Regions from separate parts of the Ruegeria sp. AI3 genome, predicted to be linked through region 1. Evidence: riboswitches for the same ligand, from Rfam matches in the RefSeq annotation. Region 1 holds a riboswitch; each other region holds the start of a gene.
What was found. A riboswitch is a leader RNA that binds a small molecule or an ion and turns the genes downstream of it on or off. The one in region 1 is predicted to bind cobalamin.

Region 1 (7,303 bases):
AGCCCAAGTGTGATACGTAGGAGAGTGGATTTGCCGGACCCGTTCGGACCGGTCAGAGACAGGCGTTGCCCGGCCTCCAGCTGTAGGCTTGCCCCATTCAGAACCGGGTCCTGTCCGTGGTAGGCAAAGCAGATGTCGTGTAACGCGATAAGTGTCATGCGAATTCCACAATCATCAGGGCAAGGCAGAGGGCCCCTAGCCCGGCAGCAAAGACAATATCTCGGCGTGTCAGGGTAAAGTCCTGCAGCAACAGCATCTTGCCCGAAAACCCCCGGCATTTCATCGCGCCGAGGATACGCTCGGACCGTTCGATGGCCCGGACCAGCATCATCCCAACCAGATAGCCAAAACTGCGATAGGTGTGCCAGTTGGTACCGGGGCGGAAGCCTCGGACTTTCATGGCTGAGCGGAGGCGTTGATATTCCTCATGCAGGACGTCGATGTAGCGGATTGTGAACATAAGAAGATGCACCAGTGTTTCCGGGCAGCGCAACCGGTGCAGGGCGTGGCCCAACGTAACAGGCTCCATCGTGCCGACCAGAACCATCACGGTCAGGATCACGGCATTCGCGGTCAGCGCGATTTCAACGGCTTTCCAGAGCCCCTGCCAGCTGGCCGGAAACCCCCAGATGGTAAACATCGGGTCGCCGGGCATGGTGAAGGGCAGGAGGACCAGCATGAAGATGATGAAACTGTCCATCATCGCCATCCGCTTGAGCGTTTTGCGCCAAGGCAGTCGGGATAGCACCAGTAGGGCCAGCGCGATCATCAACGCCGCCGCAAGCGCGGGGAGGGAGGATAGGGAGACCACAACGACCGCAAACAAAACGGACATGACGATGCGCACGCGCGGATCAAGCGAGGTGATCAACCCCTGTTGACCGATCGTGCCAGCCTCGGCCAGCGTCCGTTCCTGTGGTCCCAGTACGTGTGCCATCAGCCTGCCAGTTTCCTCCGCGCCGCGAGGTAGAAGCCCAGCCCGAACAGGCCAAAGATGTAACCGATGCCGCCTAGAATGGTCTGTAGGTCGTTATGTTCACGATAGGCGGCGATTTCCCGGCGCAGAGGGCGTATTTCGTCTCGGACGGCTGCTGCAATGGCCTGGCGTTCCTCATCGCTGAGGGAGGCCACGGTGACGCCCTCTGAGGCGGGAGCTGGTGTAGGCGACGCTGCGGGCGTGTTCTGGACGGCAACGCCCATGATCTTGGCGACGTCCTCGGCGGGCATGGTGACCTCGGCCACGTGACCGGCGCCAAGGTCGGCAAAGAAGGTATGGGCGACGGGTGTTGTGGGCGTGTAGATGAAGAACCCGTCTGCGTCGGTCGTGGCCCGGCCCAGCTCGACCCCGTTTGGATCGGTTACGACAACCTCGGTATCGGTCGCCATGGTGCCGTTGGAGAAGCCAATTTCCCCTTCGATCGCATCGCCGGATGCAAAGACCCCGGCAATCACCTTGTGGGCCAGCGCGGGCAGAGGGGCTGCGCATAGGGCCAGGATGAGGGCAAGCTGTCTCATGTGGCGGGCCTTGTCAGAAACAATTCGGGTTTGACCTTTCGCGCCAGCAGGACGGCGAAACCTGTCAGGACGGCCTCGATGATCATCACGGGGATATGGGCAAAGAAGACCAGCCTGGCGGCGGGGAGGAATTCGTCCCCGGACAGGGCCAGTGAGATGCCCACCATGACGGTCGTGGCCGCAATGGCAAAGGCGCCGCCTATGCCGCCCCAGATCGCGCCATGAACAGGTGAACCACGCCCAATCAGAGGCCGGAACAGCAGCCCCGCCAGAGCGGCCGGAAAAGCGATGTTAAGCGCGTTGATCCCCAGCACCGTCAGCCCGCCGAAGCCGAAGAAAACGGCTTGAAGGAGCAGACCCACAAACAAGGCCGGGAAGGCAGCCCAGCCGAGCAGAAGCCCGGCTAGACCGTTGAGGATCAGATGCACCGACGACGGCCCGATCGGAACATGGATCAGCGAGGCCACGAAGAAACTGGCCGCCAGCACCCCTGCTGTGGGGATGCGGTCCAGATCCAGCGACCTGAGGCCCATTGCGACCCCACCAGCGGCGGCAACGGCTCCGCCGATGACGACCGGGTTGGACAGGGCTCCGTCGACGATGTGCATCGGGGGTTACTCCATGTCCCAGGCGCGGATCCAAATCACCGCGTCCTGGCTCAGCTCTTTGCCTTCATGTTCGGTTTCAGGACCAGCACCGAGGGCGGCAAAGCCCCAGTAACCAGCTTTCGGCACACCGAAGGAAAAATAGCCATTGGCGTCAGAAATTGCGACAACAGCACCACCCGGCATCGGCGAAACGGTAGGCTCGGACGAGGCTTGGCTGTCAAAGCTGGGCTTGGCGGCCATGTATTCGATCTCGATCTCAGCGCCGGCAACCGGTTCGCCATTTGCCAGAACCTGACCGGTGAAGGTCGAGCCTGCGATGATGTTGTAGGGCTTGTTCAGAGGCACGATCTCGGTCGCCAGACCCGCGGGGTTCATCCAGTCGGTCGGCAGTTCGTTGCGGTTCAGGAACGCCTTCGTGATCTGTTGGATATAGATATCCTCGGCCTCTTCGTAATAGGGCTGAGGCACCGTGACCATCACGTAGTCGCCCGAACGCTTGACCGGAACAGATCCCTGAAAGGCCGCGCCTTCGTTTTCGGGGCTCGAAAACCGGATGGGCTCCAGCGTGTCCAGCAGGTCGGTCTTTTCGCCATTGTGGATCACGTAGAATTCCTGCGGCTTTTCCAGATCCATGACATGGCCGTTTTCAAACGGGTGCCAGAAGATCAGCTTGACCGGCACGTCGCCCGGCGCCTCGATCAGCGTGTCGGTGGTGTATTCCAGCAGAAAATGTGCGTGCGCCATCGCTGGAATCGCCAGCGCAGCCGCAGCCGTGCAAAATAGTTTCTTCACAAGGTCTTTCCTTCGTCCTTCGTGCCAACCCCGGCACGCTTTCTTTTTTGACATCGGGGAGAACGGGACCACGTACCCAAAATGAGGGTATCGGCCCAATGCACACCCCGGCATCGGTGACACACCCCTTCCGAGGGTGCATGTCCGGCAGGTCTCCTGACTTGCGGGTCAAAGCATGGGGCTGGCCTTCCCGGGTGGAACCCAGTGGCGTGTCAGCCCTGCTCTCCGCCTACAGTTGCGGGGGCAGTTGCGGCATTGGGTGGATTTGAATTCCCCGCACCGCATTCCCTTTTCTCCGGGCGAACCCGGAACCGGACATGAAGACGCTGATGACAGAGATTCCCATTACCGGTCAATCTCTATTTAAGACTGTAGCGATAACATCTTTTCGATAGGATCGGATGTTCCCGTTCCAACCGCTGGGTATTGAAGGCACGCGTGCAAGCGACGACCAGAGAATGCGCGCGTTTACAACGCAATCTGGACATCAGAATCAGATGGATGCATCCTGTGCGGCGTCAGACTCCGGCGTAGCGCGCTTGTGTTCGGCGCCCCATTCCCCACAAGCCCCGGAGGCCCCATGTCTGAGATCAAACAAGGCGACACAGTTCGCATCCACTATACCGGCACGCTGTTGGACGAGACCGTCTTTGACAGCTCGGACGGGCGCGATCCGTTAGAGTTTGTTGTCGGTTCGGGCCAGATCATACCCGGCCTGGACAGCGCGATGCCAGGACTGGCGGTTGGCGACAAGAAGCGGGTCGAGATTGCCTGTGTCGACGCCTATGGCCCGATCAACCCGGCGATGCGGCAGGACATCCCGCGTGAGGGCATTCCGGATGACATCCCACTAGAGCCGGGAACCCAGTTGCAGATGCAGACCCCCGATGGTCAGGCGCTGCCGGTAACGGTTGTCGAGGCGAACGAGGCCACGGTGACGCTGGACGCCAATCACCCGCTGGCTGGTCAGGACCTGATTTTCGATATCGAGGTTGTCTCGGTGAACTGAAGGCTTGGGGTTTTAGCCCCAAAGCCCGTCAAGCGCTGCGCGGACCTGCGGTTGCGTGAAGAACACGAACAACACCAGCAATGTGGTCAGCGTCAAAAGCAGAACACGGGCGCGGGGGCTTAGGAACCCCGTTTTCCGTCTGGTCTGGGTGCCACGCGTATTGCTGGCAAGGATCTGGTCGGTTTTGCTCATGCCCATATCCCTGACGCCGAAAGATGGTCAAATCTTGGCGGCGTCTGGGAAAGATATGGTCACATGAAATCCGGCTGTGGCATTCCAAGCACGTGGAAACCGCCATCCACCCGGATGATCTCACCCGAGGTGCACGCCCCCGCGTCCGAGGTCAGGTAAACCGCTGTGCCGCCAACGGCCTCCAGCGTAGCGTTCGAGCGCATGGGCGCATTCTGGTCGCAGAATTTGTATGTCTTTCGCGCACCGCCAATTGCAGCCCCGGCCAGGGTCTTCATCGGGCCGGGCGAAATCGCGTTCACGCGGATGCCCTCGGGGCCGAGATCGTTGGCCAGATACCGTGTCGCCGATTCCAGCGCGGCTTTGGCAACGCCCATAACGTTGTAATTCGGAACTACACGATTCGAGCCTTGGTAGGTCAGCGTCAGCAGTGAGCCACCATTGTCCTTCATAAGCGGATAGGCGCGTCGGGCGACCTCGATGAACGAGTAGGCCGACACATCCATCGAGTGCTTGAAATTGGCCCGCGTGGTGTTCAGAAACCGGCCCGTCAGCTCGTTCTTGTCCGAATAGGCGATTGCGTGGACGACAAAGTCGATGGTGGGCCAGCGTTCGCCCAATTCGCCAAAAGCACGATCCAGCGAGGCGTCATCGGTGACATCCGCATCCACCATGAAGTCGCTGCCGAGGCTTTCGGCTAATGGCTGCAGACGCTTCCCGAACGCGTCGCCCTGATAGGTGAAAGCCAGCTCAGCCCCTGCTTCATGCATCGCTTTCGAGATACCCCAGGCAATCGACCGGTCATTGGCGACACCCATGATCAGGCCGCGTTTCCCTTTTAGAACTTCCGACATCTCGTTCACCCGTTATACTTTGACAGGATCATGGATCCGTTCGTGCCGCCAAAGCCGAAGCTGTTGGTCATGACCGAATCCAAACCTGCATTTTCAACCACTTGAGTTGCAATTTCACCGGGCTGGATGCCTTCGGCTAGTGTGTCGACATTGATCGACGGCGTTATGAAATCATTGTCCAGCATGAGCAGGCAGAAGATCGCCTCCAGCGCGCCGGCCGCGCCTTGTGCGTGCCCGGTCATCGACTTGGTGGATGAGATCGGCGGCACGTTGCCTTCGCCGAAGATGCGACGCACGGCTTCAACTTCGCCCACATCTCCGACCGGGGTCGAGGTGCCGTGCGCGTTGATGTAACCAACCTTGCGGCCTTCGGGCAGGGTCGACAAAGCCAGACGCATCGCGCGCTCTCCGCCTTCGCCGGACGGGGCCACCATGTCATGACCGTCCGAGGTTGCGGCATAGCCGGTCACCTCGGCGTAGATCTTGGCACCGCGCGCCAGCGCATGGTCCAGATCCTCAAGCACTACGATGCCGCCGCCACCCGAGATCACGAAGCCGTCGCGGTCCTGATCGAACGCGCGCGAGGCTTTCTGCGGAGTGTCGTTATACTTGGACGACATCGCGCCCATCGCGTCGAAAAGGCAGGACAGGGTCCAGTCCAGCTCTTCTCCGCCGCCTGCGAACATTACGTCCTGTTTGCCCAGCATGATCTGTTCCGCGGCGTTGCCGATGCAATGCAGCGAGGTCGAACAGGCCGAAGTGATCGAGTAGTTGATACCTTTGATTTTGTAGGCGGTGGCAAGGTTCGCGGAAATCGTGGAACACATGCATTTCGGCACGGCAAAAGGCCCGATCCGCTTGGTGGCGCCGTTTTTCAGTACCGTCTGATGCGCGGTCAGCATTGCACTGGTGGACGGTCCGCCGGATCCGGCAACCAACCCGGTGCGCGGATTGACGACCTGTTCCTCGGTCAGCCCGGAATCGGCAATCGCCTGTCCCATCGCGATATGCGCGTAGGCCGCACCTGGCCCCATGAAGCGCAGGGTACGTTTGTCCACGTGCTCGGACACGTCGATCTTGAGCGACCCGGCGATCTGGCTTCGAAAGCCATGTTCGACCATCTGCTCATTGGCCTCGATGCCGGACTTACCTGCTTTGAGCGAGGCGAGAACCTCTTCGGCATTGTTCCCGATCGAGGAGACGATCCCCAAACCGGTGACGACGACGCGACGCATATGCGTTCTCCTGTGTTCCGTTCCTGTTGGCGTAATGTCCGCTGGCGTCAGCTTTCGGACAGTGCAACCTTCATATCTTTGACTTGGTAAATTACTTCACCATCCGCTTCGACACGGCCATCCGCGACCCCCATGGTCAGACGGCGTGTTTGTACGGCTTTGGTAAAATCAACATAATAGGTCAGCATCTTACGGTCCGGGCGGACCATGCCGGTCAGTTTGACTTCGCCCACGCCCAGGGCGTAGCCGCGCCCCTGCCAGCCGCGCCAGCCCAGGTTGAAGCCCGTCAGCTGCCACAGGCCATCCAAACCCAAGCAGCCCGGCATGATCGGGTTGCCGGGGAAATGGCAGTCAAAGAACCAAAGATCAGGCGTGATGTCGAATTCCGCGACAACATGGCCTTTGCCATGTGCACCTCCGTCACCTGAAACATCGGTGATCCGGTCCATCATCAGCATCGGAGGGGCAGGCAATTGCGCATTGCCGGGGCCAAAAAGTTCGCCTCGCGCGCATTTCAGCAGATCCTCTTTGTCAAAACTGCTTGGGAATTGGGCCATTCTTGCCGCCTCTTCTGCCTTGGGTCTGTTCATTACATTTGGCCTCACCTAGCACCCGTATGCAAGGTCCTGCAAGAGCAGTGGCCGGATGATGTTGCGACCTAGCGGTCTTTGCGAATGAATTTCATTTGAAATTGGCATCCCTGCGCCCCTATATATATAAGCAGCAAAAATGGGTATCGGATTCATGACACCTCAGAGCCGTAAGATAGCTACAGACTGGTTGGAGAGCGCCGGATTGCGCCCGACGCGACAGCGTGTTGCGCTGGCCGAGTTGCTTGTGGGCGATGGTCGTCACCGGCATGTCACAGCGGAAAGCCTGTTTGACTCCGCGAAGACCAAGGGCGACGCGGTGTCGCTTGCGACGGTCTACAATACGCTTCGCGCGTTCTGCGATGCGGGCGTGCTGCAAGAGATCACGGTGGATGGGTCGAAAAGCTATTTTGACACCAACACCCATGATCACCCGCATTTCTATTGGGAAGATGAAAGCCGGCTGAGTGACGCTCCGTCCGAAGAGTTGGTGATCCAGCGCCTCCCGAAG
Region 2 (7,303 bases), on a different contig from region 1:
TCGATCTATGAAAAACTGGATGTGGGCGATCTGCCGGTGGATGGCAACGATATCGCGATCAACAAACGTGTCCGGGCTGTCTCAAAGGCCATGACCTCTCAGATACTGAATCGCGAGAGCATCTTTTCGGCGGAAAATGAGTTGGGAAGCTGGCTTGAGCGTCGGCAAAACTTGGGATGACGGCCGTGCTAGTCAGATCGTGAGGATTTGAACAGGTAAAGGAACACGAATAGCGACCCGATCGAGGTTGTAACGATCCCCACCGGCAACTCTTGCGGGGCCAGAAGCAGCCGAGACAGAATGTCTGACAGCGTCAGCAAGATGGCCCCGACGACGGCGGATGTGATCAAGAGATTGCGGTGGAGCGTTCCGGCAATGCCTCGGGCGATATGCGGAACCATAAGGCCAACAAACCCGATCACACCCGCCACCGACACAAAGCTGGCCGTGGCCAAGGCGGCGACCAGAAACATCCGAAATCGCAGGCCTTGAACTGGAATACCGAGTGTTGAGGCCGTGAAATCCCCCGTCAGAAGGGCGTCAAGCCAACGGCTTCGGTAGAGGGAATAGCCCAGGATCAGGGTCAGCCCTAGCACGACAAGTGGAAAGGTCTCCCACCGGGCCAGACCAAGGCCGCCTAGCATCCAGAAAATGACGGAATGCGCGGCGCGGCTGTCGCCTGCGAAGATCAGATAGTTGGTGATGGCCGAAAACAGGAAAGATACAGCCAGGCCTGCAAGGATCAGTTTTTCCGGCGCGCTGGTGCGCAGGCTTTGAACCAGGGCCAGAACAATGCCGGACGCGATCAGGCCTCCGCAAAAGGCCGCAAGTGGCAGGGTCCAGATGCCCAGAACATCGCCTGTTACAGTGATGACCAAGACGGCACCCGCAGCGGCCCCTGACGAAAGACCAAACAGAAACGGGTCAGCCAGGTCATTGCGCGTTGTCGTTTGCAAAACGACCCCGACAACGCCCAGCCCGGCCCCAATCACTGCCGCAAACAACGCGCGGGGCAGGCGCAGGTCAAAGACAATCCGGTGCAGAGGGGACATGTCGCCCTCAGTCACACCAGTACCCAGCCCAATCGCGGTGAAAACCTCGGCCATAGGGATCGGGGTAGTTCCGTAGATCGTCGACAGCAGCAAAAGGGCGGTCAGAATGACCGCCCCTAACAGTACCGCCCGGCCCGTTTTCGTCATCTTAGCTGTTACCCCGGTGCATTGCCGTTGCCATCTTCTCGATCGCTTCGATGTTTGCCGGTCCCGGTGTCAGCTCTTCGTAACGCAGGCCGATCCAGCGCTCGTTCTTGACTGCATCGGTCTGCGACATCACCGGGTGTTCCTGCAGGAACTTGAAGGTATCCGCCGCGCCGTTGCCAGTTTGATAGTCCAGCAGGACAAGGAATTCGGGGTTCGAGGCGGCGACGGCCTCCCACGAGGTGCGGCCCCAGCTTGTGTCCATGTCATGGGTGACGTTGACGCCGCCAGCCGCTGCGATCATCGCGTCAGGAATGGCGTATTTGCCTGCGGTAAAGGGCGCATCGGCCGGGCCGTCCAGCAGGAAGACACGGGGTTTTTCCAGATCGGCGGTTTTGGCCTCGATCGCGGCCAGATGGTCTTTCCAGCCCGAGACCAGCGCGTTCGCTTTGTCTTCGACCTGCATGACCGTGCCCAGGCGTAGAACGTCGTCAAACAGCAGATCCATGGTGGCTTCGGGACGGTCTTTGTTCAGGTGAATGCAGCTTTCGGTCAGCACCATTGTCTTGATGCCAAAGGGCTCCAGCGTGTCGGGGGTAACGTCGCCGCCGGGTTTCATGCCGTAGTACCATCCGGCGAAGAACATGTCGGGCTCAACCGCGACGAGGTTTTCGACCGTCGGATATTTCGGAGCGAGTTCGGGAATGTCACCGCGTTGCGCGTCGAAATCGGGGCTGGTCTTGTACCAGCCGGTGATGCCGGTCAGACCAACGATGCTGTCCTGAAGACCCAGCGCAAAGGCCATGTCGGTCATGTTCATGTCATGAACCACGATCCGCTCGGGCTTGCTGTCGAACACCAGAGGTTCACCGCAATTGTCGACGGTGATCTCTTGCGCGGCAGCGCCGCCCGCCAGCGCGCTTAGGACCGCAGCGGACAAAAGTTTCAGTTTCATCAATCTCTCCTGTTAAGATGAAAGCTCTCGTTTTCGGATGTCCAGCGCGGGGATCACGCGTCCTTCGTGCTGGAAACACAAATAGTCAACACCAAAAGTCTCGCGCACGCGGTCTGGTGTCAGAACCTCGGAGACCGGGCCGAAGGCCGTCAGCTGCGCATTCTTCATGAGGGCGACGTGGCTGGCGAATTCGGGGATCATGACCAGATCGTGGACGATCATCACAACCGTCACGCCCAACTCGGCGACCAGAGACAGCATGTGCCCTTTGGCATCGGGGTCGAGATGGTTGGTCGGCTCATCCAAAAACAGCAGCGAGGGGTTCTGCGCCAAAGCCCGTGCGATATGAGCGCGCTGGCGCTCTCCGCCGGACAGTTTTGCCATCTGTTTGCCGGCCAGATGGGACAGCTCGGTGGTGTCGAGCACGCGCTGCAGGTCCGTTTGAAGAGCTTCTGCGGATTTGTCGGCCCTGATCGGGATTTGCCCAAGGGCCACATAGTCGCGCAGGTGCAGCCGCCCGTCGGGTACTTCCTGCTGGCCGACAACGGCAATCCGTCTGGCCCGCTCCAGCGAGGACAGTTTCCGCAGGCTTTGATCCTGAATACGCACATCGCCTAGCGCCAGTTTTGCGACCCCGCACAAGAGGTTGAGCAGCGTCGTTTTGCCCGCCCCGTTCGGGCCAGCGACGGCCAATATCGCGCCTTCCTCAAGCGAGAACGAGGTGTCGCGCAGCAGAACATCGCCGTTCAGGGCGTAATATTCCAGATTTTCAGCGACCAGAAAGCTCATGCCGTGCCCTCCGGTGGCAGGCAGGGCATGCGCGACAGGGTTTTGGTATAGAGCGCCAAAGGACGGGTCGAGGCGCTGGTCCAGCCATTCTCACTGTCGCGAAATTGATGGGCGAACTCAGCCAAAGCGCTCAGATCAGCAGGGGATTGAATGTCGCCGAACAGATATTGCGCCTTGCCATTGGCCTGCAGCCCGACGGTCATCGGGCGATCACACCCGGCCATACAGTCGATCAGGCGTGTCGAGAACCCTTCGGGCAGCTGGCGGTCCAACGCTTCTTTTGCCTCGTGCGCAGGGATCGGCCCATTGCAGGTGCCGCATATCAGGACGAAATGATCAGCCATGGCACGCGTCGCCGACTTGAACGAAAGCCGATTGAAGGCAAAAGCCATGAGTTGCATCAGCACGCAGATGTGCCATCGAGCCTCCTTCCGGGACACCCCGCCCCGGGTTGGTTAAACTGTGATGGCAGGTCTCCTGACTTGCGGGTCATTGCTCGGCCAACCTTCCCGACCTTTGGGGCCAGTGGTTTTGTGGCGTCGCTCTCCGCTTACAGTTGCGGGGGCAGTCACGGCATTGGCCTTTGGGCCGCACCGTATTCCCATTTTCATCCCTCAGACACAGGCCGTCGGGAACCATCCAGAGCAGCTAGTCTGCTCACGCTCCTATTGTCAAGCACAGGAATCGCGCTAGCGGACCACACGCAGGATCGGCCTGCGCGCGGGTTGGCCCGGTCCGACGCCATTTGTCGGGAACTGGCTAGCCAGGGTCAAACCGGCCTGTATCAGATGGGCGTCCGGATAGCCTCCGGTCAATTCGTTCAAGGCATCGCGCGCTGCCGGAGTTTCGTCGCGGCGCATGTGATGCAGCATCCGGAGCAGGGCGTGCTCGTCACATGTCAGTTCTTGCCGTGTTTCAGCACAAAGCGGGTCTTTGAAGGCCAGACCCAGAGGGCGGGTGTGTAGCGTGGCCTTGATAATCTTGAAGACCAGATGCGCCAGAACAAGCCCCTGATCGCGCCCCCAACGCTCGGTCGCTACCGAAAAGGCATGTTGCCAAGCCTGTGTTTCCGGCTCTGTGAAGCTGAGGATGAAGTGCCGCATGACAGGCAGCAAACCGCGTTCGAAACCGTCAAATTCGATGCGGGGCAGTGTGTGGTTGGATGCCGAGTGTTTCATGCGCGTTCCCTTTTGGGGTCGAGGGCTTTCGCGGCCAATGGGTGGACGTTTTGCGGAAGCGTATTGGGATCAACTGGCGTTTCAAGACGCGGTGATGCAGCGCGGACGGAAAAGCTGAGATCAGCCTCAATCGCCTGCCTCAGTTTTGGTTTCAATGCGCAGCCATGGCGACTGGCAACAGCGTCCATGGCCAACAGATCGGCGAGGGATTTTCGCATGTCAGGTTATCTTTCGGTCGCAAAAATGGGACCGGGCGATGATTCCAACGGAATCTGACTGGGTCAGCCATTAACTGACTAAATTAGTCAGAAAATGCAAGCGCGAAATTCTTAATGAAGTCAGTAGTCGGCAACCAACAGGAAATCCGGCGCTGCATCTTCTTCGATTGTTGCAAAGCGGGGGATCGGGTCTTCAAATACGTTGTCCGTCCGGTCGTCATTCACGGTTGAGACTTCGCCAATCAAGCAATCCCCACCTTCCGCCCAGAAGGCATGCCAGATGCCGGGCATCAAGGTCACGCTCTGACCTGGCTTCAGGCGCAGATGCTCTCCGGGCCCTATGGTGACAGGGCAGGCATCGCTGGGAACAGTGACTGGGGTATCCCGGTCGATACCGCCATCGGGGTCCGAGGCATAGATTTCCATAACCAGATCGCCGCCGCCTCGGTTGATGATGTCCTCGGCTTTGACGATATGGCGGTGCATCGGCGACAGCTGTTTGTCGCGAGAGATCAGCAGCTTTTCGGCATAGAGCATACCGCGCCCCCGGCTCAGATCGCTGACGTTGCCGTTGCGCAGGGTGAACAGGAACAACCCAAGTTCATCGAACTTGCCTTGACCATAGTCGGTGATATCCCAACCTAGCCCATGGGCACGGATACTTTCCGCCTGAGTGTTGCGCATCTGCTCAGGTGTCCAATCTGCAAAAGGCGGCAGAACGGCACCAAATGAACTGATGAATGCCTGGGCTTCGGTCTTGATACGGTTGATTTCGGATCGTTTCATCTCGGACTCTTCGTAGGGCTATAATTCATGCGACCAGGGCGGGTTGGCCCCGGCGCGCGAGACGGTCACAGCAGCCACCTCTGCGCCCAAGGTCAAGGCGTCGCGTAGCGCATCCGGGGACAGTGCTTTCAATCCGGGCTTTGTCAACTGGCCAGCCCGTTCCAGCGAGGCCAAAACCCCGGCATTGAACGTGTCCCCCGCGCCAACCGTATCCACAACTTGCACCGGTTTGACTGGGACTGAGACCACAGCACCGTTGGCCTGATAACCTGAAGCGCCCTCACTTCCGCGGGTGACGATGACGGCAGAGGGGCCTGCTTGAAGCAGCAAAGGGACTTTTTGATCATGGCTTTCCGGGCCAGGGATGATCCAGTCCAGATCCTCATCCGAGACTTTGACGATATCGGCCTGTTCAATCATCTGGTTCAACCGCGTGCGGTAGCGGGTCTGATCCTGTATGAAACCGGGTCGGATATTGGGGTCCAACATCACAGCACAGTTCGCGCCATGTTGCGCCAGCATCGCGGCATAGGCATCCGCGCAAGGCTCACAGGCAAGGCTGATGCCACCAAAATACAGCGCTGAAACCGCGGGGAGTTGGCGCGGCATATCCTCGGCCCGTAGCATCCGACCCGCCGTGTTTTCATCGACAAACGTGTATGTCGCGTGGCCATCTTTCAGTTGAACAAATGCTAGCGTGGTCGGCCTGTCCGAGGCAATCACATGTGTCGTGTCCACGTGGCTGGCCCGCAGGTCATCAGCCAATTGCCGCCCGAACATGTCCGAGGACAGACCGGTCAGCAGGCCAACCGGCGCGCTCAACCGGCCCAAAGCAATAGAGGTATTGAATATGGCGCCACCGGAATGGGGAACGAAACCGTCCCGCCTGGACAGGGTCGGTTCGGCAATCATGTCGATCAGGGCTTCACCGCAACACAGGATCATCCCACATCCTCTTCCAAAATACGCTCAGTTATCGCTGAAGCGCATTTTTACAGAAGTTGTTAGCGCCAACAATGCCAAATTCGGCCTGTTCCGAGATATAAAGGTTCATCGACTGCCGCAACTCACTGAAACGTCCGCCTGCATTGAACGCGTTGCGGAAGGTTTCGCCAAACATCCAGCGGTTTTTCTCGGCGACGCCGCCTACAAGGAACACGCCACCGGCAGGCATCACGGTGACGGCCATATCACCCATCAACGCACCCAGATGGCTGATGAACAAATCTGCGGTGCGAACGGCGACCGGGTCCTTGCCGTCGCGTGCGTCCTGCAGGATATCTCGGGCAGTGCGAACTGGAGGCTGAGCTTGCCCAGCCGCCATGCCTGCGGCCCGATACAGGATTGGCAAGCCGGTTCCGCTGAGGAACATTTCGGCCTCAAGCACTAGGCTGTCGTCGAAAAAGCATTCGGGTGCCAGATGGCGGGCGGCGTCGAAGATATCGACCTCATCCCGCGTGCGCGGGGACAGGCCCACATGGCCGCCTTCGCCTGAAACGGTGTGGAAATGCCCCTCAGAATAGAGCAGTGCACCGACACCCAAACCGGTTCCAGGCCCGACGACCAAACGCGTACCCATCGGCGGAGTGGCAGAGCCTTGCAGGACGGATACGTCAGCCTCTGTCACTTCGGCCACGGACCAGGCTGCTGCGGTGAAGTCATTGATCACATAGGTGTTGGCGGCCCCTGTCGCCTTGGCCAGGGCCTCCTCGGACAGGTCCAAATTCGCGTTGGTCAGTTGGATGCGCCCGTCGCGCACCGGTCCGGCCCCAGCCGCGACCACGGCTTGTGGCGCGGTGCCAACTTCATCGCGTATATGATGCAACGCGTCCAGCAGATCGGGCAGGGTGCCCGTCGGGTGTTTGTGCAATGCGGTCAGCTTACCATCAGAGACAATGCCCAGACGCGTATTCGTACCACCTATATCGGCCACCAATGTCCAATGTGGGCGCAAAGACCCGGACGGCTGGCGATAGGCCTGCCGGTCGGCGGCACCCTCGGAAAGTGCGGCTTTTACGGCAGCGAAGGAGGCTTTGGGGCTGCGGTCCAGCGTCTCAAAATCCACGTCTACCAATCCAAACCGTTTTTCATAGCCAAAGGCCCATTCGTAGTTGTCCAGCAAAGACCAGATGAAATACCCCTTTACGGGCACATCCGCATCCAAAGCCTGTTGCACCGCCG
Region 3 (7,303 bases), on a different contig from region 1:
CAACCATGTCAAAAACCGAGTGGATGGGAGCCTCGATATCTTCGCGCGCTGAAAACTGCATGTGGGCCTTTGCTGCTCGTTCTTTCCGTTTAGTGTTTCTTTAGTCCAGCGTATCTGCAAGCCAGTTCTGCAGCAGGAAATGCGCAATCGCCCCCTTGCGGGCGGGCAGCAGGCGCGGATGCTCCCCCGCGAAGGCCTGCATCATCTCGGATTTGCTGACCCACATTGCCTCTTCGATCTCAACCGGGTCGATCTGGATGTCCCGAGACAAAGCCTCGCCAGCGCAGCCGAACATCAGCGACGCCGGAAACGGCCAGGGCTGGCTTGACAGATAGGACACTGCGCCCACGGGAACGCCCGCCTCTTCCATCACCTCGCGCCGCACTGCGGACTCGAGTGTCTCGCCCGGCTCGACGAAGCCTGCCAGCAACGAGAACATACCCTCTGGCCATCCCGGTGAGCGCCCCATCAGCACGCTGTCGCCATGGGTGATCAACATGATCACAACCGGGTCGGTACGCGGGAAGTGTTGACCGCCGCAAACCGGGCAACTGCGCTGCCATCCGGCTTGTGATACGTCGCTTGGCGCGCCACAGCGAGCACAGAAGCGATGCGTCTCGTGCCAGCCAATCACCGCCTTGGCTGTCGCCGCAAGCTCGGCATCGCGGGCCGATAGGCGCGTCATGATCCGACGCAGCTCGGCAAACACATGGCCCTCAGGCAGATCGGGATGCTGTTGCTCGGACGGGTCGATGAAATTGCCCAAGCTCGCCAGATCCAGCCCCTCGGCCTGCCATTCAGAGATATCTGCGGCAAACATCGCCGCCCCGTCATCGGAGCAGCCAAGCAAGATCGGAGCCTCAACCACTCCACCTGGGCCATTCGCGACCAGAGGATGCGCCATGTTGACCAGACCCAACCGATCCAGAGCCTCGCCCTGCACCAGCACTTTTCCACGCCACAGCAACAGGCAGCGGGCGTTTGGATCTTGGGCCGCTTCGGTCAGCTTGTCCGCGTCTCCCCGCAGATGGGCCGCACGCTCAAAGCCTGAACTGCCGAATGTCACGTTTTCTGCGTTTTTCATTGGGGTCCCCTCGGCCTTTTGCGCCTAGGGCTGCCATGTCCGCGCAGGTGTTGCAATGTCAATTCACTACTGCGGCATATCGACAGGTGCCACCGAAACACCGCATGACCGTCTCGGATTTTTCACTTATTTGTCCTCTTGGTAAATTTTCTTAACTCTCATAGCGCAAAAGTAGACAACCCAACGTGACCGCAATCTCCCCGCGCATGAAAGACGCGCAGGAAGCCGGCGTGCATATCCGCATTCTGGCAACCACCGATCTGCACATGACCCTGACCGGGTTCGACTATTATGCGGACAAAACGGACCCGACCATCGGGCTGACGCGTACGGCGTCGGCGATCCGAAACGCCCGTCAACAGGTCGAGGACAGTTTGACCCTTTTGTTCGACAATGGCGACGCGCTGCAAGGGACGCCGATTGGGGACTGGGCGGTGGAAAACGAGGGCCCGCACCCGATGATGCATGCCTTCAAGGCGCTAGAATATGACGCGATCGGCTTGGGCAATCATGATTTCGGGTTCGGACTGGATGTGCTTGAACGCGTCATAGGCCAAGCCCCTTGCCCCGTGATTTGCAGCAATCTGACCCATGTGGACGACCGGCAGCCCTGGCTGCGCAGCGTTGTCCTGACTCGGTCCATTGTGCAGGACGAAGCGATCCGAATCGGTGTGCTGTCCGTGCTTCCACCTCAAACCACGATGTGGGAGGCGCATCATTTGCAAGACACGGTCATTGCCGAGGATATCCTGACCGCTGCCCGACGAACGGCTGAGGCGTTGCGCGCGCGGGGCTGTGATCTGGTCATCGCGCTGGCGCATTCGGGGTTGGAGCAATCGGCAGCTCAGCCGGGGCTTGAGAATGCCGTCATCCCCCTTGCCGCAATTGAAGGCATTGACGCGATTATTGCCGGTCACACACATCTCTCACTACCCGGCGCGGCCCATCACGGGCTTGACGGCGTTGATGCCGAAAATGGTCTGGTCCACGGTACGCCTGTGGTCATGGCCGGGTCTGCCGGGTCTTTTCTGGGGGTCATAGATCTGCACCTGACCAAGTCGCTCAAGGGGCGCTGGCAGATCATGGATCACCACTGCAGCCTGGTCGCCACAGCTGATGAGGTTGAAGACGAAGACCTGAGCGTCCTGTTTAAGCCCGCTCATCTGGCCACGCGCAAGATGATGGCCGAACCTGTCAGCCATACCACGCAGAGCCTGCACAGCTATTTCAGTTTCTGCGCGCCGGATCGAGGGCTGGCCCTAGTGGCGACGGCGCAAGCGGCGGGTTTGCGCCCGTACCTGCACGGCACCGCCTTCGCTGGAGTGTCGATTCTGTCTGCAGTGTCCCCTTACAAATTCGGCGGCCGCGCTGGACCCAGAAACTATACGGACGTGCCTGTGGGTGAGATTTGCCTGCGACACGTCGCTGACCTGCATGTTTTTCCCAACGAACTGCGCGCCGTCGAAATCACCGGCGCGCAACTGCGGGATTGGCTTGAGATGTCGGCAAGTGTTTTCAACCAGATCCACCCAGACACCCAAGCTGAGCTGACCGATTCCCACCGGGCGGGGCATAACTTTGACGTCGTGTTTGGCGTCACATATCAGATCGACCTGTCCAGCCCGGCGCGGTTCGATAGCAACGGCGCCTTGACCGATCCAGCCGCCCAGCGCGTCCGCGACCTGTGCTTTGACGGGCAAACAGTCCGCGAAGACCAGAGCTTTGTCGTCGCCCTTAACAACTATCGCGCCAGCGGCGGTGGGCATTTCCCTTTCGTTGACAAGGCCCGGACCATTCCGCTGCCGTCCAGAGATATCAAAGAGATACTGCGCGACTACCTGTCAGATCGCCTGCCCGCAGACCCACTGGATCAGGCTCCTTACCCGTTCTCCTTAACTCCATTGAATGGTGCCAAAACGATCCTCAGAACCGGCAGCGGAGCGTTGAAGTATTTGCCTGAGCTCTGCGCGTACTCCCCGGAATTGCTGGGGCCTGATACCGAGGGCTTTGAAAGGATACGACTAACCTTGTGACGGGTTGTCATTTTCACATCCCTTCCCTATATCAGGCCCTGAGAGGTTGGCGCGGGCGAGCGCCTCGCCAACCTGGTCAGGTCCGGAAGGAAGCAGCCACAACGAGCCCCGCTTGGGTCGATGTCCAACCTCTCACTTTATATAAACCATCAGCCGCAGGAGGGCTTTATGATTGTAGCAAACTCCCTTCGGGCAGATCGGTTCTAAACCCAACTCTCCGATTGCCTGAACACATCACCAACGGATGCGCGTCTGCCATCCGATGGGATTGCTATATCTGAACACAGGCAAACCAATGTCTTTTACTCTTTCGGACCTGGGATGGTCCTCTCACTTTGCTGCACAACACGCGGCGCACGCGCAGCTTACGCCTTTTCGTCTCACCGCTGTTCACCGGGACCGTCTGGTCGGGATGAACGAGACCGCAGAAATGTCTCTATTGGCCCCTGGTCATTCCACCGGCGACTTCGCTGTCGGAGATTGGGTGCTGGCCGATGACAAGAATCGCGTTCAGCATCTGCTTGACCGGCGCAGCCTGTTGCAACGCCGTGCTGCCGGAACCGGAGCCGAGGCGCAACTGATCGCAGCCAATGTTGACGTGCTGTTCATCGTCAGCTCGTGCAATGCGGATTTCAATGTGCCCCGGCTCGAACGGTATCTGGCACTGGCGCATCAGGCGGGCTGCTATCCTGTCGTGGTCCTGACCAAAGCAGATAGCTGCTCGGACCCCGCAGCCTACGCCAAGCAGGCCGAAGCGCTGGCACCGTTTTTGACAGTCCTGACGGTCAACGCGCATGAAGCGTTAGACCTGCAGCAGGTTCTGGCATGGTGTCCGGCGAGTCAGACAGCGGCTTTGGTCGGGTCATCCGGGGTTGGCAAAACAACGCTCGCCAACGGAATGACCGGGCAGGATCAGGCAACAGCCACAATCCGCGAGGATGACGCCCGAGGCCGCCACACCACGACGTCTCGCGTCTTACATCCGATGCAAAATGGCGGTTGGCTGGTCGACACCCCCGGCATGCGCGCCCTGCGCCTGCTCGACGCGCAGGACGGGGTGGACGAAGTGTTCTCGGACATTCTGGAGCTGGCCCAAACCTGCCGGTTCTCGGATTGCCAGCATGAGGCCGAGCCCGGTTGCGCTGTGCAGGCGGCGATTGAAGCAGGCACACTGGATGCAGATCGGTTGGAACGCTGGCGCAAGCTGAGGCGCGAGGATCAGCGCAACTCTGAGACCGTGGCCGAGGCGCGGGCACGCGACAAGGCTTTCGGCAAGATGGTCCGATCTGCGATGCACGGAAAATCCGCGCGGCGCGGCGATTGAAACACGGGCTGAAAAAGGGGCGTCGGTCCGCCGGCGCCCCCCATCAAGCGATCAATCGTGGCCAGAGCACCGCATTTCGGCGGGCAAACACACCGATATGGCCGATCTCCCGAACACCAAACTCTTCCGGTGACAACAGGTGACGGCGTGCTTTTGGACCATAAAGCTCGGCCAACCGCCAAACGGCAGCTTCTGGGACCATCTCATCATCTGTGAAGGCAAAAAGGTCGACGGGAACGTCAGCATCCTGCCACGTAGCTTGCGGCAGTGTGTCTCCGATCTCGGGCAGATAGCTTTGCGGCGCGGTGCACCATTTGCGCCATTGCCAATAGACCTTAGGCGGTAGGTCTGTTCCAAACCCAAGTGCCTTGCCCGGCAAATACCCCAGGCCGCTCACGACCAGAGGCACATGCCCATACCAGAACAACCCGGCCAGAGCGCGGTACGGCCAAGGATGATCGCCCAACTTCACAAGGCCAGAACAGACGCAGATCATGCGATCAATCTTTTCGATATCCGGCTGCACTGGCCCCAGCATCCCTCCAAGCGAATGACCAACTGACCATTGCTGCGACAGCGGGAACCGTCGGCGCATCTCGGCCCGCGCGGCGGGCATGTCCTGCAACGCCCAATCGGCCATCGAAATCTTCGACCGACGCTGTGGGCCCGATTTCGAATGCCCGAATTCCCGGTAGTCGTAGATCAGACAGGCGATATCACGATCCGAGGCCAACCATTGTGCGAAATGCTTGTAGTAGTCTCGCGGAACCCCTGTCGCGCTGTTGACCACCACTACGGTTTCGGGCTGCGCCACGGGCCGGTAGATCCGCCCGGACAGGGCACCATCCCCCACCGGGATCTGAACATCTTCGATCAGCACTGTTTGGTTTGCATCCAACATGGGCATCCTCGGTGGAAAACTGAACTGATGAGTTCACATTGCAACTTGACCCCAGACAGCCCATGCAAGTCAACTGCGATCCCGCTTGACCACGCGTCCACTTTGCGGATCGTCTTTCCGCAGCGCAGAAAGTTCAACTTGACTCAGAATGGTTATGAACGCTAGCGATGGTTCGATGGTTCCCGGCTTTCACAAGAAGTCGGGATGAAAAGGGAACACGGTGCGGTTTTCCCCGGCTTGCTCGGGACGAACCAAATCCGCGACTGCCCCCGCAACTGTAAGCGGTGAGCGATGTCGAAGATCCACTGGCCGAAAGGCCGGGAAGGTCGGCAAAGCGATGACCCGCAAGTCAGGAGACCTGCCATCGTCAACATAACCCAAACTCGGGCGGGGTGTCCGGGCAGGCCGTGACAGACCCTATCTGCCCCACCTGATCCCAGCCCCTGTCCACCGCGCGGAGGGCGCAGGATGATCTGGAAGACGAAGACACATAGGTTCTCAGCAACCATCTGCCAACATACCGGCAAGACTTGCCCTGCATTGGCACGGCTGGCGCGTTCGATGGTTGACGCACTGGACCAAGCCGGTCCGGCGACCACATCGGATTTCGAAATCGAAGGCAGCAGCGACCTGACCCATTGCACGGACGGCTGCCACGCCCGGTTTCGGGCCAGCCAGTCTCGGGTGCGGGTCTATTGCGGAGCGGACCCTAATGCCGACAGCGAGACCCTCCATCGCTACGCCGACCTTATGTTCGGAACCGAAACGAGCAGCCTGCCTAGCGCAGCGATGACATCCCTGCCCTGCGCCATGCTCGAGGCATCAGTGATTGCGCCGCGCAAAACGACCCCGGCGGAACTGCAACTGTCGGCTTAGGAGTCTGCCAAAGCTCGGGCGGGCAAGGTGGCCCAGTGCTTCTGCGCATCGGTTTCGACCGCGCAGGGGCGTAGCTTGCGCAACCGATCCAGCGCTTGGGTTGGAGCCTCGCCGCATTCGATCATCAACCGCAACACAACCATGCCAGAGCGACCACATCCGCCCTGACAATGGACAAGCACGCGCCCTCCGCCAGACAAAGCCTGCCGCGCCGCGGCACTAACATCGGGCCATTGCGCATCAACCTCTGACGGTGGCACGCCGAAATCCTGAATCGGCAGATGCACCCAGCGGCTGGCGCGCCCCTGAACGTCGCGGCCAAAATCGCGGGCTCCAAACTGGACCAGCTCGGCCTCGGTTGTCATCGAAAGCACGAGCCCCGGCCTCCAATCTCCAATCGTTTCAAGGTCGCCTGCATAGTCGCCGCCCTTTCCCGGCATCGACGTTAGGGCAAGTGTGCCCCCGCCCACTTGCAAAGCATGAATGACCAAATTCGTCATGACAGCATCCCCCCGGAAGCGTTGATCCTGACTTTAGGCTTGATTCACAATCTGCAGAGTGTACCCCTGACGCGCCGGTTTCCAAAACAAAATCGTTCTTCAACTCATGTGGACGCGGGCGGCGCAGGCCTCTACGCTGCGGTGACGTTCCGAATCCGCCAGAGCAGACATGACCGACTCAGACAGCCCCGCCTATCAGGTTCTCGCCCGAAAATACCGCCCGGAAACCTTTGCCGATCTGGTGGGTCAGGATGCGATGGTCCGCACGCTCAAAAACGCGTTCGAGGCGGATCGCATCGCGCAAGCCTTTGTCATGACAGGCATTCGCGGAACCGGTAAAACCACGACCGCACGGATCATTGCGAAAGGCATGAACTGCATCGGACCGGACGGAACTGGCGGACCCACGACCGAGCCTTGCGGCCAATGTGAGCACTGCGTCGCCATCATGGAGGGCCGTCATGTCGACGTAATGGAGATGGACGCCGCCAGCCGCACCGGCGTCAATGATATTCGCGAGATTATCGACAGTGTTCGCTACCGCGCTGCCTCGTCCCGCTACAAAATCTACATCATCGATGAGGT
Region 4 (7,303 bases), on a different contig from region 1:
TTGCTGGGCCAGTTCACACAAGCCAAGCGCTTGTGGCGCGGTCAGCCGAGCCAGCCGAGGGCGCACGCGCACCACCAGCCCATCCCCAGACATCATCGGTCGGTGGGCGCCGGGGCACCAACCTTGGACGACTGGTTTTGGGGTGGACGCGCTCATCCCAGCCCCTCCAGATCCGCACGGATCGAGTTGCGCCGCGTATTCCACAAACCGGCATCCAGCAAGGCGCGGAACCGGTCCTGCATGGCCTGATGGGCCTGCGGATTGGCCTGCTGCAGGAAGGCATCCACATCTTCATCGCCCAGTGTGGCATCGTGGTAGAGGTCGAACAGATGCGGCGCAACGGTGCCCGACAGATGCGCAAACGAGGCCATGTGATCCAACGTCGCCGCGATCTCGGCCGCGCCCCGGAAGCCGTGCCGCTGCATCCCGGCGATCCAGTCCGGATTGGCAGCGCGGGCGTGGACAACGCGGCTGATCTCTTCCGGCAGGGTTCGGGCGCGTGGGTTTGCAGGGTTGGTATTGTCCAGATGATACAGCTGCGCGGTGCCGCCCGTAGCCTTCTTGGCGGCGGCAAAACCGGCCTCATGCGTGGCGTAGTCATTGGCCAGCAGCAGGTCTGTCTCGGTCAGGTCCTGCAGGTGAACAAAACTGTCGGCATGCGCCACGCGTTGTGTGATGCCCGCCTTATCCTGAACGATATTCTCGCCCTCCAGCGCAAAAGAGCTGGCCTCAAGCCATGCCTCACCCGCCTGCGCGCGGGCCTCTTCAGTATAGACCTCGGACAGCTGGGTCATGTTGACGCCATAGCTGCCGGGCGCGGGGCCGAACACACGGGCCGACGGGGCCTGACCGGCATAGGGGTTCCAGTCGGTCGCCTCATCCCGCGCCGCCAATGCGCGGATCGCCTGACCGTAAAGTGCCGAGAGGGTCGGGAAAACGTCCCGAAACAGGCCCGACACGCGCAGCGTCACGTCCAAGCGCGGGCGGCTGAGGTCGGTGATCGGCAGCACCTCGATCCCCGAGACCCGCTCAGAGCCTTTATCCCAGACCGGTTTCACGCCCAAAAGGTGCAGCGCCATGGCGAATTCCTCTCCCGCCGTGCGCATGGTGGCCGAGCCCCACAGATCGACGATCAGCCCCTTGGGATAGTCGCCTTCTTCCTGAAGGTGGCGGCGGACCAGTTCCTCGGCCAGTTTGACGCCTTGGGTGTAGGCCGCCCGCGTCGGCACCGAGCGGGGGTCGGTGGTATAGAGGTTCCGCCCGGTCGGCAGAACATCCGAGCGACCGCGATAGGGGGAACCGGACGGCCCGGCCTCGATCCGTTTCCCGGCCAGCGCGTCGATCAGAGCGTTGCGTTCCGCATGGGCCGAAGGCGCGGGGTCGAAAGTACCGGGAACCTCAGGCGCACGGCCATAGATATGCAGCCCGTCGCCGAACTGGCTTTCTTTGATATCGCAGACAAAGCGGTCGATGCGGGTAATCGCCTCGGCGGTGCAGGTGGCCTGATCGAGACCCAGATCGCTTTCCAACCCGATGGCTTGTGCCTCGTCGCGGATATTTTCCTGCAGGCGGTCACGGCGTTTGGGATCAAGCCCGTCTGCGTTCGAGAACTCATCAAGCAGAGACTCCAGACGTACCATACGATCTGGGGTGCCGCTTTCCTTCATAGGGGGCGGGATATGGCCCAGCGTCACGGCCCCGATCCGACGCTTGGCTTGCGCGGCCTCGCCTGGGTCGTTGACGATGAAGGGGTAGATCACTGGCAAGTCGCGGATCAGCGCCTCGGGCCAGCAATTCGCCGACAGAGCAACGGACTTGCCCGGAAGCCATTCCAGAGTGCCATGCGCGCCGATATGGATCAAAGCGTCTGCGCCCAGCCCCTTGCGCAGCCACAGATAGAAGGCGACGTAGCTGTGACGCGGGGTGCGAGACAGGTCGTGATAGTCGTCATTGCGCAGCTCGGGTGTGCCGCGTTCGGGCTGTAGAGCAACGAGCGCGTTGCCTCGGCGCAGGGCGGTGAAGTGGAACGCGCCTTCAGTAAAAACCGGGTCGTCTTCGGGCTTGCCCCAAACGGTTTGGAGATCGGCCCGCAGTTGCTCAGGCAGGTCAGCTAGGGCTGCCTGGTAATCTTCCAAAGACCATGAAATGCGCGCATCCAGCAGGGTTTCAGCAATTGGTTCGGCCGGTGCGGTGTTGTAGCCCTCGGCCTGAAGATCGGTCAGGATCGCCTCGGCCGAGGCCAGCGCGTCGAGCCCCACCGCATGCGCCATTTGCCAGTCTTTGCCGGGATAGGTCGACAGCACCAGCGCGGGCACCTGATCCGCCTTGGGCTTGTCATGCAGGGTCAGCCAGCCGGTGACACGGTCGATAATCGCTTCGATCCGTTCTTGCTCAGCCCGGTGGGCAAAGCGGGAATATTCCAGATGCGGATCACGCTTGCCCGGTTCCTTGAACGAGGCAATGCCCGCTGAAATGCGCCCGTCGACTTCGGGCAGCACCACATGCATGGCAAGATCGGCAGGGGAAAGGCCCCGTTCGGCCTCGGCCCAAGCCTTGCGGCGGGACGTGGCGAGGGCCATCTGAAACACGGGCACGCCCGCCGCGTCCAAAGGGGACGTACCCGATGCGCCTTTGCCCGAGAACGAGGTTGCGTTGATGATTGCCGAAGGCTTCAGCGCGACGATGTTGTCACGCAACCACTCAGCCGCAGCAGGAGCCTTGAGCGAAGGGGCGAAGAGACCTACGGCCTCGAACCCGCGATCTCGCAAGCTGCGGATCACGGTGGCGACAGGGGCCGTGTCCGCCGAGGTCAGATAGGCGCGATAGAAGGTGACGACGATACGTTTTGCGTCGCCCGCAAAGGCAGTCTCAACCGGGATCACGCCGCGATCAGGACACCACGCGCCAGATTCGGGCAGGGTTTTAGCCCCCATAACAGGGCCGGCATAAAGCCCCGCCGCCAACGCCATCTGCGCCAAGGCGGCCTGTGCCGCGACTTCGCCGCCTGTGTCGCAGAGATGTGCCAGACGGCGCAGGGTCGAGACGGGCAGGGTGGAATAGTCATCCAGCCGCGGGTCCTCACGCCCGTCGGCGGGTAGGACGGCCAACGCGATGCCCTTGGCCTTCGCCAGCGACAGCACTTGCTGCAGCCCGTAAGCCCAGTAAGGCACGCCGCCAATCAGGCGGATCAGAATGCCCTTCGCACCCTCCAGCGTCTGCTCCACGTAGGTGTCGACGGACAGAGGATGTTTCAACGCCGTCAGGTTCGCCAACCGCATCGTGGGCATACGCCCATCCGGCCCGCCACCGCGATGCCAGCCCGCCGCGAAAGCGCCAAGGTCGCTGTCCGAGAAGGACAGCACCACCAAATCCGCCGGGCTCTGGCCCAGATCGGTTGGGATTTCCGTTTCTTCTAACCCGTGGCTTTCGCGGAAGACGACGTGCATGGGCCTTACTCGGCGGCCTCGGTCACACCCGCGAGGATATCGCGGATTTCCGCTTCTTTGATATCGTCATGCTCGGCGATCACCACCATGCGCGAGCGGCGTTCCTCACCGGGGCCCCATGGACGGTCGTATTGATGACGCACACGGGCACCCACGGCCTGCACCAGCAGGCGCATCGGCTTGCCTTGCACGGCGGCATAGCCTTTGACGCGCAGGATGTTCAGCTCATTGGCCAGACGTTCGATCTTGGCGACCAAATCGGCAGGATCGGACTGTTCCGGCAGATCAACGATGATGCTTTCGAAATCGTCATGCTCGTGATCGTGGTGACCGTCGTGATGCGAAGGACGAGCGTCCATGTCATCCTCGGCTGCGGCCTCAAGACCCAGAACGACGCGCACATCCACGGCGCCTTCGGCCACTTCGACAACGGGCAGCGGGCGAGGGGCCTCGGCGGCGATGATCTCTTTGGCTTTTGCCACGCCTTCGGGACCGGCCAGATCAGGCTTGGTCAGCAGGATGATATCGGCGCAGGAAATCTGATCCTCAAACACCTCGGATAAGGGCGTTTCATGGTCGATCGAGTCATCAGCCATGCGCTGAGCGTCCACCGCTTCGACATTCGGAGCAAAGCGACCAGCGGCGACGGCCTCGGCATCGGCCAGCGCGATCACGCCATCAACAGTGATTTTCGATCGGATATCGGGCCAGTCGAACGCCTTCAGCAGCGGCTTGGGCAGGGCGAGGCCCGAGGTTTCGATCAGGATGTGATCGGGGCGCGGCTCCAGCGCCATAAGGGCTTCGATGGTCGGGATGAAATCATCGGCCACAGTGCAGCAGATGCAGCCGTTCGCCAGTTCCATGATGTTTTCCGCCGGACAATCCGGGATCGCGCAGGATTTCAGGATATCGCCATCGACGCCGACATCGCCGAACTCATTAACAACCACGGCCAGACGCTTGCCTTGCGGGTTCTGCATCAGGTGCTTAACGAGAGTTGTTTTGCCCGAGCCCAAGAAGCCAGTGATCACGGTGACGGGGAGTTTTTCCAAGTTGCTCATTTCAGGGCTCCAATCGGGGGAATACGGGCTGCGCAGTTTTTGCGGAAGTGTTCAGGGCGCTCACGCCATTTGACCAAGCCGTCCTCGGTCGCGAGGTACTTGGTGGCGCCGTCCACGATCACGTCGACATGGTCGGTTTCGTTCAGATGTTCATAGACGAAGGTCCAGCGTTCCGGGCCGCCACGCAGCACGATGGAACAGCCCTCGTTGCAGTTGGATAAACACTCCACGGCTTTAAGGGTTATCCCTTCCGGCAGGTCCGCCTGTTCAAGCGCCTTGTGCAACAGGGTGCCGGGGCGTTTCGCGTCGTCTTCAACGGGCAGTCCGCGACGACAGGTGGTGCAAACCAGCAATTCGACCGGAGCGGTCTCGGTCATGTCTCTCATCCCCCCAAATCCTCATCGTGGGGGACGGGGTTTCATGCGGGTCCCTTGACCCGACACCGGAACACCCCGTCCGGTTTCATCTTCGGGCGCTGGCAGGTCTCCCGGCTTGCGGATGTCAGAGGCGTCCTCTGTCGGATGTCCCGCCTTCCCGGCTTTGCGCCAGTGGCTCGGGCACCCTCTCCGGTCACGGTCGCGGGGGCGGCTGCGTTTGGCGGAAAACCCGTTGACGCATTCCCTTTTCATCTGCTCTCACAGACACCAACAGGAGGCTCATGCGGCACCGACCCTCAGCTTGTCAAGCGCGATGCAGTCCAGACCGCTGTGGTGCGTTGAAAAGCGACCTGCCAGCGTCGCTAGGCGGCATGAATCGGGCGCTGAGGCGTGGTCGCATGGCCTTAGGGCGCAAACGGAGGCGAAATCCATGAAAGTAGGTTTTATCGGGCTTGGGAATGTGGGCGGCAAGCTGTCGGGGTCATTGCTGCGTAATGGAATCGACCTGACGGTTCATGACCTGAGTTCCGATCTGGTTGAGGCCTTCGTCGCGCAGGGGGCCAAAGCGGCTGATAGCCCGGCCCAGATGATGCGCGATTGCGATGCCGTGATCACCTGCCTGCCGTCGCCTGCGGCTTCGGACGCGGTGATGCAAGAGATGCTGCCCGAGGTTGGTCCAGGTAAGATCTGGATGGAGATGTCCACCACCGACGAGGCTGAGGTCAAGCGGTTGGGGGCTTTGGTTTTGGAGCGCGGAGGGGCCGCAGTCGATTGCCCTGTCTCGGGTGGCTGTCACCGCGCGGCGACGGGCAATATCTCGATCTTCGCTGGCTGCGACCGCGACACGTTCGAACTTATCTTGCCCTTCCTGACCACCATGGGGCGGCGCGTTCTGCACACCGGAGAGCTCGGCTCGGCCTCGGTTCTGAAGGTGCTGACCAACTATCTTGCCACGGCCAACCTGATCACCTGTGCCGAAGCGCTGGTCACCGCCAAGGCCGCCGGTATGGATTTGAACACCACCTATGAGGCCATCAAAATCTCGTCAGGGACCTCGTTCGTGCACGAAACGGAAAGCCAGGTGATCCTGAACGGTTCGCGCGATATTTCGTTTACGATGGATTTGGTGAAAAAGGATATCGGCCTCTTTCAGGACGTCGCCGACCGCGCCGGTGTTCCGCTGGAAATCAATCCGGTGATGATCAAGATCTTTGAGGATGGCATCGCCCGGTTTGGCGAGCGTGAGTTGTCGCCAAACATCATCAAACGCCTGGAGGAGGCCACGGGCTTGGACATCCGCGCACCGGGTTTTCCTACGGAAATGCAGGACGATGAGCCGGAAGAACCAGGGTACGAGGTTGTGCCTCAGGGGCGTTCCTCCTGAAAACTGATTTCCGAAGACGGTATTTAGAGGAAGGGGATGTGGAGGCGAGTACCGGAATCGAACCGGTGTACACGGATTTGCAATCCGCTGCGTCACCACTCCGCCAACTCGCCTTTTCAAGTAAAATCAAATACTTGCCGTGGTGTGGTGGGCGTTTTAGCAGCTTTCATCGGGGGCGTCCAGAGGATTGCCGTCGATTTTGGGCCGCAAATCAATATTTGTGGGCGGCCGGTCTAAACGGATCGTGAACCAGGCTTGCGGCATCTGGGCCGTTGTCGAGACAGGTCGAGTGTGGCACAAGCCATTTATCCAAGGGATTGAAAAGAGAGATCAGATGTCAGATTTCGCAGCCCGGCGCCGCACCATGGTTGATACGCAGGTACGACCCTCGGATGTGACCAAGTTTCCAATTATCGACGCGATGCTGTCCGTTCCGCGTGAAAGCTTTGTGCCAACTGCACAGCGCGAAGCGGCCTATGTCGAAGGGTTGATCGATCTGGGCAACAACCGCTGCATTCTTGAGCCGCGCACTCTAGCCAAGATGTTGGATGCGCTGAATATCTCCAATGAAGAAATGGTCCTCGATATCGCGTCGGCCTACGGGTATTCGACCGCAATCGCCGCTCGAATGGCGCAGCTGGTGGTAGGCGTCGAATCCGACGAACATCTTGCCTCTGAGGCGCAAAGCGTGCTGACGGAAGAAAACGTCGATAATGCCGTCATCCATGTAGGTCCTCTTGAAGAAGGGGCTGCCGAGCATGGCCCTTATGACGTGATTATGATACAAGGTGGTGTCGAACATGTGCCCGACGCGGTGCTGGACCAATTGAAGGATCAGGGCCGGATCGCATGTCTATTTGTGGACGGGCAACTGGGTACGGTTCGCATCGGTCGCAAGGCCGGTGGTGTGGTCAGTTGGCGGGATGCCTTCAACGCCAGTGCGCTGGTTTTGGACGGTTTTTCCCAAGAGTGTGCATTTTCGCTATAGTCCGCTGACTGTTGTTTCCACCACCTTGATTAGTTGAACATAAAGAC

Region 2: it holds a riboswitch for cobalamin, as region 1 does, so the genes downstream of both, ACRZ95_RS15360 (DUF1636 family protein) here and ACRZ95_RS06730 (DUF4198 domain-containing protein) in region 1, are expected to answer to the same signal.
Region 3: it holds a riboswitch for cobalamin, as region 1 does, so the genes downstream of both, ACRZ95_RS22080 (hypothetical protein) here and ACRZ95_RS06730 (DUF4198 domain-containing protein) in region 1, are expected to answer to the same signal.
Region 4: it holds a riboswitch for cobalamin, as region 1 does, so the genes downstream of both, ACRZ95_RS03490 (DUF1636 domain-containing protein) here and ACRZ95_RS06730 (DUF4198 domain-containing protein) in region 1, are expected to answer to the same signal.

The regions. Positions count from the first base shown of each region.
Region 1 is NZ_JBQFYA010000003.1:144,840-152,142, forward strand. Features, by position in the region: gene ACRZ95_RS06710 (ABC transporter ATP-binding protein) at 1-158, opposite strand, end outside; gene cbiQ (cobalt ECF transporter T component CbiQ) at 155-937, opposite strand; gene ACRZ95_RS06720 (cobalt ABC transporter permease) at 937-1,515, opposite strand; gene cbiM (cobalt transporter CbiM) at 1,512-2,123, opposite strand; gene ACRZ95_RS06730 (DUF4198 domain-containing protein) at 2,130-2,915, opposite strand; cobalamin riboswitch at 3,045-3,246, opposite strand; gene ACRZ95_RS06735 (FKBP-type peptidyl-prolyl cis-trans isomerase) at 3,496-3,924, shown strand; gene ACRZ95_RS06740 (hypothetical protein) at 3,937-4,116, opposite strand; gene ACRZ95_RS06745 (enoyl-ACP reductase FabI) at 4,176-4,967, opposite strand; gene fabB (beta-ketoacyl-ACP synthase I) at 4,973-6,202, opposite strand; gene fabA (bifunctional 3-hydroxydecanoyl-ACP dehydratase/trans-2-decenoyl-ACP isomerase) at 6,250-6,759, opposite strand; gene irrA (iron response transcriptional regulator IrrA) at 6,947-7,303, shown strand, end outside.
Region 2 is NZ_JBQFYA010000010.1:39,002-46,304, reverse strand. Features, by position in the region: gene ACRZ95_RS15380 (response regulator transcription factor) at 1-180, shown strand, start outside; gene ACRZ95_RS15375 (iron ABC transporter permease) at 189-1,199, opposite strand; gene ACRZ95_RS15370 (ABC transporter substrate-binding protein) at 1,201-2,151, opposite strand; gene ACRZ95_RS15365 (ABC transporter ATP-binding protein) at 2,164-2,940, opposite strand; gene ACRZ95_RS15360 (DUF1636 family protein) at 2,937-3,284, opposite strand; cobalamin riboswitch at 3,391-3,595, opposite strand; gene ACRZ95_RS15355 (hypothetical protein) at 3,630-4,118, opposite strand; gene ACRZ95_RS15350 (hypothetical protein) at 4,115-4,336, opposite strand; gene ACRZ95_RS15345 (D-lyxose/D-mannose family sugar isomerase) at 4,457-5,122, opposite strand; gene ACRZ95_RS15340 (carbohydrate kinase family protein) at 5,141-6,067, opposite strand; gene ACRZ95_RS15335 (glucokinase) at 6,096-7,055, opposite strand; partial or broken gene ACRZ95_RS15330 (GH1 family beta-glucosidase) at 7,122-7,303, opposite strand, start outside.
Region 3 is NZ_JBQFYA010000022.1:1,452-8,754, reverse strand. Features, by position in the region: gene ACRZ95_RS22110 (SRPBCC family protein) at 1-61, opposite strand, end outside; gene nudC (NAD(+) diphosphatase) at 101-1,084, opposite strand; gene ACRZ95_RS22100 (bifunctional 2',3'-cyclic-nucleotide 2'-phosphodiesterase/3'-nucleotidase) at 1,270-3,117, shown strand; RNA gene ffs (signal recognition particle sRNA small type) at 3,157-3,255, shown strand; gene rsgA (ribosome small subunit-dependent GTPase A) at 3,413-4,441, shown strand; gene ACRZ95_RS22085 (alpha/beta fold hydrolase) at 4,485-5,342, opposite strand; cobalamin riboswitch at 5,503-5,722, shown strand; gene ACRZ95_RS22080 (hypothetical protein) at 5,811-6,218, shown strand; gene ACRZ95_RS22075 (phosphatase domain-containing protein) at 6,215-6,718, opposite strand; gene ACRZ95_RS22070 (DNA polymerase III subunit gamma/tau) at 6,888-7,303, shown strand, end outside.
Region 4 is NZ_JBQFYA010000001.1:697,513-704,815, reverse strand. Features, by position in the region: gene cobG (precorrin-3B synthase) at 1-156, opposite strand, end outside; gene cobN (cobaltochelatase subunit CobN) at 153-3,446, opposite strand; gene cobW (cobalamin biosynthesis protein CobW) at 3,452-4,507, opposite strand; gene ACRZ95_RS03490 (DUF1636 domain-containing protein) at 4,504-4,884, opposite strand; cobalamin riboswitch at 4,968-5,171, opposite strand; gene ACRZ95_RS03485 (NAD(P)-dependent oxidoreductase) at 5,198-6,268, shown strand; tRNA gene ACRZ95_RS03480 (tRNA-Cys) at 6,308-6,381, opposite strand; gene ACRZ95_RS03475 (protein-L-isoaspartate O-methyltransferase family protein) at 6,603-7,256, shown strand.